DNA from 2 places in the Shewanella donghaensis genome. Region 2 is predicted to be linked to the other one. Evidence: predicted binding sites of a transcription regulator. Region 2 holds the regulator's gene; the other holds the start of a gene.
What was found. Region 2 encodes ArgR, which controls arginine synthesis, uptake and breakdown. Its sites were predicted from a motif close to ANTGAATANNTATTCANT; they were not measured.

Region 1 (4,219 bases), 2.2 Mb from region 2:
TCATTGCTTCAAGGATAATAACAACATCACCTTCATTAACATGATCACCGTCATTGACTAAAACTTTGAAAATATTACCTGACAGTGGTGCATTCATGGTTGCTTTAATTTCATTGCTAACAGGTGCAGCTGCAGGAGTCGATGTTACAGCCGTTGAAGAAGGGACAATTTGACTGATGTCACCGCCTTCACTGACTTCAACAACAAAACTTTGTCCTTGAACATTCACCGTGTAGGTTTCTGCGCCCTTCTCAGCTTTAGCGGCTGGCACAACCATATCGTCTGCACTAGGAACAGGTTCAAATGCATCTGCATTACCACGATTGGTCAGAAACTTAAGACCAATTTGGTTAAATAACGCATAAGTCATCACATCGTCATCAGTTTCAGCAGCAAGCTTAATACCGTCTTTTGCCGCTATTTCAGCAAGCTCTTTGCGCAACTTATCTAACTCAGGGGCAATTAAGTCCGCAGGACGACAAGTAATCGCTTCAGCACCATTTAACACTCGTGCTTGAAGCTCTGCATTAACGGGAGCTGGAGTCGCACCATACTCGCCTTTAAGTACGCCTTCAGTTTCTTTAGCGAGCGTTTTATAACGCTCGCCCATCAACACGTTGATGACAGACTGAGTGCCTACAATTTGTGATGTTGGGGTAACCAATGGTAAGAAACCTAAATCTTCACGAACACGAGGAATCTCTTCTAAAACCTCATCCATTTTATCAGCTGCGCCTTGCTCTTTAAGCTGGTTTTCCATGTTGGTTAACATGCCACCAGGTACTTGAGCTCTTAGGATGCGTGAATCAATCCCCTTCAAGGCACCTTCAAAACGTGCATACTTCTTACGAACCTCTCTGAAGTACGCAGCAATCTCTTCTAAGGCAGCCATATCATAACCAGTGTCACGACCTGAATCCTCTGCCATCGCCACTAATGTTTCTGTCGCTGAATGACCGTAAGTCTGACTCATGGTTGAAATTGCGGTATCAAGGACATCAACACCTGCTTCAATGGCTTTTTGATACGTAGCTGTGCTTAAACCTGTCGTCGCATGACAATGCATTGATATGGTTAAGTCTGTTTGAGATTTTAAACGGCTAATAAGATCATAGGCTTGCATTGGTTTAAGTAAACCTGCCATGTCTTTAATACATAAAGAATCACAACCCATGTCTTCAAGGTTTTTCGCCATATCAACCCAAGTATCAACAGTATGAACTGGGCTGCTTGTAAATGAGATAGTGCCTTGTGCGTGGCCGCCAACTTGTTTAACCGCTTTAACCGCAGTTTCTAGATTGCGTACATCGTTCATAGCATCAAAAATTCGGAATACATCGACACCGTTAGTATGAGCACGCTCAACAAAACGAGTTACCACATCATCAGCGTAATGGCGGTAACCTAATAAATTCTGACCACGTAGCAACATTTGCTGCGGTGTATTTGGCATCGCTTTTTTAAGTTCTCTGATGCGATCCCACGGATCCTCACCAAGATAACGGATACATGAATCAAAAGTCGCTCCACCCCATGATTCTAAAGACCAAAAACCAATTTTATCCAGTAAAGGAGCGATAGGTAACATATCGTCTAATCGTAAGCGTGTGGCTAAAATAGACTGATGGGCGTCTCGTAATACTACATCTGTTAACGCTAAAGGCTTGCTCATGATAACTCCTAAACTATTTAATCTTTGGCACGATACTGATGGATAGCAGAAGTAATGGCTGCTACCAACTTAGGATCAAGAGTTGAAGCCGGTGCGGATGAAGGCACATTTGCTACAACAGGCTGACTTTCTGACTTACATAATCTGGCGACAATGTTAATGCCGATAATTAACATGCTTAAAAATATAAATACTAAGCTCATTCCCATTATCATCACGCCTAGGGCATCCAATAATTGCTCAGATATTGATGTCATAAATCCTCTCTTGTCATTATGTTCAATCAGTGATTGCACACAGGATCAGTTCTAATGTCTCTACGTCGATGTATTCTTTATGTGCATAAAGGTTTTGCACCAATATATTGCAAATCGTCTCATATCAATAAAAAAGAATATTTATTCAATGTTCAATATGCATTTTTATACAATACAAAACCATCAGGCCAACTGTAAAAGTGGTCTAAAATTCTTCTTCGACGAAAAATATAACTAATCTATAACAATTTATCCATTACTTTGTAAATTGGTCAGACCAAAAATAATAATATAATCAGAACCTAGGTAAGAATATCTCAAAAAAATTAACGATTTACTGAGAATTATTTAAATATGATGACTTTAGTCCGAAAATGACAAGATTAAGACTGCTTCTATCTAAAAAGAGATATCAGAATTCAGAACAGCTAAATTCCCCAAAGCAGTGCAAAACTTACTTTTAGAATAAATATGTAGCAAAACTCAAAAAATATGACTAAATCGAGGTCTGATTTTTGTATAGAGAGTAGGAGGTACTAGAGAATGGTGCACTATCTGTCAATTATTGCTGTTGAATAGAAGCTAGATAGCATTTATAGAAGCTAAAAATGAGCTTAAGCAGTGAATTCGTATAATCCATTATAAAAGTATGGGGTTAATGCGATATATGACTAAATCGACCCATTCAAGGACATGAGTAATCTAATTCTAGCCATGTCTTCCATAATGATAAAACTAAACTGGAGACAGACATAAATTACAGGCATAAAAAATGCCCTGCAGATAACTACAGGGCATTCTCTAATGCTGGTGCGGATGGGAGGAGTCGAACCTCCGACCGCCTGGTTCGTAGCCAGGTACTCTATCCAGCTGAGCTACATCCGCAAAACTTTTCTATAACGCTATACTCAGTGCTAATTGAGCTTAGTTGCATATCTAAAATATGCAAATAATGGCGGAGAGGGAGGGATTCGAACCCTCGATGGGATTTAACGCCCATACTCCCTTAGCAGGGGAGCGCCTTCGGCCACTCGGCCACCTCTCCTAATTATGGTGCGGATGGGAGGAGTCGAACCTCCGACCGCCTGGTTCGTAGCCAGGTACTCTATCCAGCTGAGCTACATCCGCATAATTAGGTACAATTTTATATGGTGCGGATGGGAGGAGTCGAACCTCCGACCGCCTGGTTCGTAGCCAGGTACTCTATCCAGCTGAGCTACATCCGCATATATAAAATTTGAAGCTTTTAAATGATTTAATGGTGCGGATGGGAGGAGTCGAACCTCCGACCGCCTGGTTCGTAGCCAGGTACTCTATCCAGCTGAGCTACATCCGCTCATTAAAAAATCTAAACACAAAAATAGAAAATGGTGCGGATGGGAGGAGTCGAACCTCCGACCGCCTGGTTCGTAGCCAGGTACTCTATCCAGCTGAGCTACATCCGCATCGTTTACTATTTTAAGAAATGGCGGAGAGGGAGGGATTCGAACCCTCGATGGGATTTAACGCCCATACTCCCTTAGCAGGGGAGCGCCTTCGGCCACTCGGCCACCTCTCCGTTTCTTGGCGCACATATTACTGTTTGCCGAAAATAAGTCAAACCTTTTTCAGCATCTTATATTCATTTGAACTGTTTTTAAGCATATTGATGGGTTAAGCCACAATAATCACAAATTCACCACAAAAATTTTGTGTTTATTGAGGCAAACAATCACCAGGGTTCAAAAACAACAAAGCCAGCTTTCGCTGGCTTTGATAGTAATGCACTTACAATGTCTGATTTATCAGAAATTGCCACCATCTTCAGGTGTCGTATTACCAGATTTTTCAGACTGGATACGTTGATAAATTTCTTCGCGGTGAACTGATACTTCTTTAGGTGCGTTTACACCGATACGTACTTGGTTACCTTTAACACCTAGTACAGTAACTGTAACTTCATCACCTATCATTAATGTTTCGCCAACACGGCGAGTCAAAATCAGCATTCGATTGCTCCTTTAGTCCAATCAGCATACACAAGCTTCTATCCGTAATATGCGCGTTTAATATAGTTAGCTTAATACAAATAATTAGTGACGACACTAAATCTATAAAATATTTAAGCTTTTTACCCAATAAAAAAGAAAAATCGTATTTTTGTGGTCTGATTGTTTCAAATTAGTAACATATAAAGAGCATTATTTAGACAAAGCTAAAACAGTTAATTTGATTATTTGTCGGTTATACACTCAAATAAGCATAAAAAACCATTCAAAATAAAATTATAGTGCTTTGAACCATAATTTAT
Region 2 (4,219 bases):
GGTGTGAAAGGCTTAGACAAAAACCAGCGAAAAGAACGGCTGCAAGAAATGTTGCAGTTAGTGAAGCTAGAAGGACTTGAAGCGCGTTTCCCCCATGAGTTATCGGGTGGTCAACAGCAAAGAGTCTCTATTGCCCGCTCATTAGCTTATGAGCCTGAATTGCTGCTACTTGATGAGCCTTTTTCTAACATTGATGCACAAGTCAGAAATGAAATGATGTTAGAAATAAGACAGATTCTAAAGCAGCGTAATGTGAGTGCGGTATTTGTTACCCACAGTAAAGATGAAGCTTTTGTATTTGCTGACAAGTTAGCATTGTTTAAAGATGGCGCCATCATACAACATGGTTTGGCTGAAACATTATATGGCGAACCTAAAGAGCGTTATGTCGCTGAGTTTTTAGGGGCAGGTAATTACTTAACTGTAACGGTTAAAAGCCAATTGCAGGTGTCATCAATTCTGGGGCTGATTGAAAGCACTAAACCCGTTAGCCAAGCATCAAATTATCAAGGGCAATTGCTGCTTCGACCGCAACAAATTGATCTTCAACCTGCTTCTCAAGGTCATGGTGAAATTGTTGAGCGTCGTTTCCTCGGTACAATTTGTCATTATTGGGTTAAGGTAGGACAACAAACGCTCGAAGTACGAAGTCAATTAACCGAACTGACATTAGGTCAAAAAGTAAATTTATCAATTGCACCACATCCATTAGTCATTTTTTAGTGACCAATATCAAAATTGGTAAATAATTGGTCTTGAGCACAAGGAATTAATTGCTCAATTACCTTACAATCAAATAATCTTATATTTGATAAAGGTGATTGATTCCAACATGGAAACTCAAAATATGCCACGCGAACAGTTAGGTGTTTGTGCTGAAGGTAATTTGCATAGTGTCTACTTGATGTTTAATGCAAATGACGGTATCGAAGCTCAATTACGCCCTTGCTTAGCTAATGTTGCTCAATATATTTATGAACTCACTGATCAATATACTGATAGTGCTTTCAACGGCTTCGTTGCAATAGGCGCCAATTATTGGGATACCCTTTTTAGCGACCAGCGACCAAATAATTTACGTCCTTTTCCTGCAATGCAAGAAGGTAACCGTGACGCGCCAGCGATTGAGTATGATCTTTTTATCCATATCCGTTGTGACCGCTACGATATCCTGCATTTGGTGGCCAACGAAATTAACCAAATGTTTGAAGGCTTAGTTGAGCTAATTGAAGAAGAACGTGGTTTCCGCTTTATGGATAGCCGTGATCTTACTGGTTTTGTTGATGGCACTGAAAACCCGAAAGGCCGTAATCGTCAAGAAGTGGCTTTAGTGGGTGAAGAAGATGTTAGCTTCAAAGGTGGCAGTTATATCCATGTGCAAAAATTTGCCCATAACCTGAGTAAATGGAATCGTTTACCGCAGAAGAAACAAGAAGATATCATCGGGCGTACCAAGCAAGATGATATTGAATATGCTTCTGAAGATAAGCCATTAACCAGTCATATTAAGCGTGTAAACCTTAAAGATGATCAAGGTAACTCGATGGAAATCTTGAGACAAAGTATGCCGTTTGGTTCGCTTAAAGAACAAGGGCTAATCTTTATTTCTACTTGCCGTACTCCAACCAATTTTGAAGAAATGCTTCGAAGTATGGTACATGGGGATGGTCATGGTAATCATGATCACCTAATGCAGTTTACTAAAGCTGTTGCTGGTTCATCATTCTTTGCGCCTTCGCTGGATTTTTTAGCAAACTACGCACGCGATTAATTTAAAGCAATTTTTATTAAAAATGACGTTATATAAAGTTAATTTTTAATAAGAATAAGCCATAAAAAAAAGCAATGCCTCGGCATTGCTTTTTTGTTTTCAGTTTGAAAGTAAATTTAGCTTCAAACTGAAATAATAATAATTATCGGGTTGTTATCTGCAACTGCTAATCAGTAAAACCGAATAATGACTTAACCGTTTCTAACGTATCGTCAATAGTTTTGATACTAGATGGGCAAATAAAGATAGTGTCATCACCGGCAATCGTACCCAGGATACCTTCAGGCTTGCCTATTGAGTCGAGTAATCTCGCAATAAGCTGTGCAGCACCAGGGCTGGTTCTTACCACTATCATCGCTTGGTTATGATCAACATCGAGTACCAGGTTTTTAACTGGACTTCCGGCAGTTGGCACACCTAATTCAGCAGGCAAGCAATAAACCATCTCTTGCTTAGCATTACGGGTTCGAACAGCACCAAACTTGCTAAGCATACGAGAGACTTTTGACTGGTTAATATTGCCAAAACCTTCACCTTGCAGCGCGTTCACTATTTCACTTTGGCTACCAAAGCGTTCTTCCTTTAAAATCGACTTAAACGTCTTTACAAGTTCATCCTGATTCTTCGTCGCTGGCATATTTTTTTCGTCTTATAGTAATTTTCAAAAAGAATAGATTATATTCAAAAAACATGCTCATTTTGAATAGTTAAACGAACTAAGTCAAGAAATAAGCTAAATTCGTGAATAAAAATTCACTCTGAGCTTTAGGTACCTAAATAGTCACTATTTTTATACATATCATAGAATAAGGATCTACTAAGGGATAATTGAAATTATGCTCGTGATGCAGTAATGTGACGCCACAAGAAATATGATCTATGTCACAGACTGCGAATCATAAATTGAGAAGTTAAACACTAGAACGTTATTGGAGATAATTATGAAAGTAGCTGTACTTGGTGCTGCTGGCGGTATTGGCCAGGCCCTAGCTTTACTATTAAAAACTCAACTTCCTGCAGGCTCAAAGTTGTCTCTGTATGACATTGCTCCTGTTACACCAGGTGTCGCTGTCGATTTAAGCCACATCCCTACAGATGTTGAAGTGACTGGTTTTGCTGGTCAAGATCCTACTGATGCACTTGTTGGTGCTGATGTTGTTCTTATCTCTGCTGGTGTTGCTCGTAAGCCTGGTATGGATCGTTCAGATTTATTCAATATCAATGCTGGTATCGTACGTAACCTTATTGAAAAAGTAGCGGCGACTTGTCCTAAAGCATTAATTGGTGTGATCACTAACCCGGTTAATACTACAGTGGCTATTGCTGCTGAAGTACTTAAAAAAGCAGGTGTTTACGACAAAAACCGTTTATTCGGTGTGACTACACTGGATGTTATCCGCTCTGAAACTTTCATCGCTGATCTTAAAGGTCTAAACGTTGCTGATGTAAACATCAACGTTATCGGTGGCCACAGTGGCGTGACTATTCTTCCACTTCTTTCTCAAGTTGAAGGCGTAAGCTTTACTGATGAAGAAGTTGCAGCACTGACTACACGTATCCAGAATGCAGGTACTGAAGTTGTTGAAGCTAAAGCCGGTGGCGGTAGCGCGACTCTTTCTATGGGTCAAGCGGCATGTCGCTTTGGTCTATCTTTAGTTCGCGGCTTGCAAGGCGAAGCTAACGTTGTTGAATGTGCTTACGTAGATGGCGGCAGTGAACATGCAGAATTCTTCGCACAACCTGTTGTACTAGGTAAGAACGGCGTAGAAAAAGTATTAGCATACGGTGACGTTAGCGCATTTGAAGCTAATGCACGTGATGCAATGCTTGATACATTAAACGCAGATATCAAACTTGGTGTTGAGTTCGTTAAGTAAGTTGAGCTTAGTGATTTAATCTTTACCATTAAAAATGCGAAGCCTCAGGCTTCGCATTTTTGTTTGTGTCGCTTAGTGCTTAGTGCTTAATGATGAATAACGGTGTTTTCATCAAATCACAGTGCCAAAAACTGTTTATAGCAAGCTGCTTTTACCAACTGATCTGTTTACCTTGCCAATCAATAAAACTGGCTTGTCCATCGAAGCTAATACTGTCTAAATCAGCTTGTTCATCTCTATGCTTATCGTTATCCATTTCTTTAATCGCCTTATTGATATTAAGTAATTGCGACGCCACGAACTCAGTGGAGAACAATTTTCCACTTGGCACGTTAGCCTGAAAAGGTTTGGATAATGCGGTGTCTGTGGTGCCCGGATGGAACGCGATTAATTTAACGTTTTTAGCACGGCGAGCGTATTCAATAGCGGTGGTTTTAATTAGCATATTAAGTGCGGCCTTGGAGGCGCGATAGCTATACCAACCCCCTAAACGGTTATCACTAATACTGCCAACGCGTGCGCTGAGTATATTGATAATACAAGGTTGTTTACCATTGGCGAGTTTGACAAG

Region 1: FPK91_RS08105 (OadG family protein) is a predicted target of ArgR. The motif match lies at 2,062-2,079, and genes of this name have one in related genera.

Annotation. Positions count from the first base shown of each region.
Region 1 covers NZ_CP041783.1:1,891,249-1,895,467, forward strand. The annotation lists gene oadA (sodium-extruding oxaloacetate decarboxylase subunit alpha) at 1-1,672, opposite strand, end outside; gene FPK91_RS08105 (OadG family protein) at 1,690-1,929, opposite strand; tRNA gene FPK91_RS08110 (tRNA-Arg) at 2,738-2,814, opposite strand; tRNA gene FPK91_RS08115 (tRNA-Ser) at 2,883-2,974, opposite strand; tRNA gene FPK91_RS08120 (tRNA-Arg) at 2,981-3,057, opposite strand; tRNA gene FPK91_RS08125 (tRNA-Arg) at 3,079-3,155, opposite strand; tRNA gene FPK91_RS08130 (tRNA-Arg) at 3,189-3,265, opposite strand; tRNA gene FPK91_RS08135 (tRNA-Arg) at 3,298-3,374, opposite strand; tRNA gene FPK91_RS08140 (tRNA-Ser) at 3,396-3,487, opposite strand; gene csrA (carbon storage regulator CsrA) at 3,714-3,917, opposite strand.
Region 2 covers NZ_CP041783.1:4,112,962-4,117,180, forward strand. The annotation lists gene FPK91_RS17540 (ABC transporter ATP-binding protein) at 1-723, shown strand, start outside; gene FPK91_RS17545 (Dyp-type peroxidase) at 833-1,771, shown strand; gene argR (transcriptional regulator ArgR) at 1,938-2,408, opposite strand; gene mdh (malate dehydrogenase) at 2,713-3,648, shown strand; gene FPK91_RS17565 (SDR family NAD(P)-dependent oxidoreductase) at 3,800-4,219, opposite strand, start outside.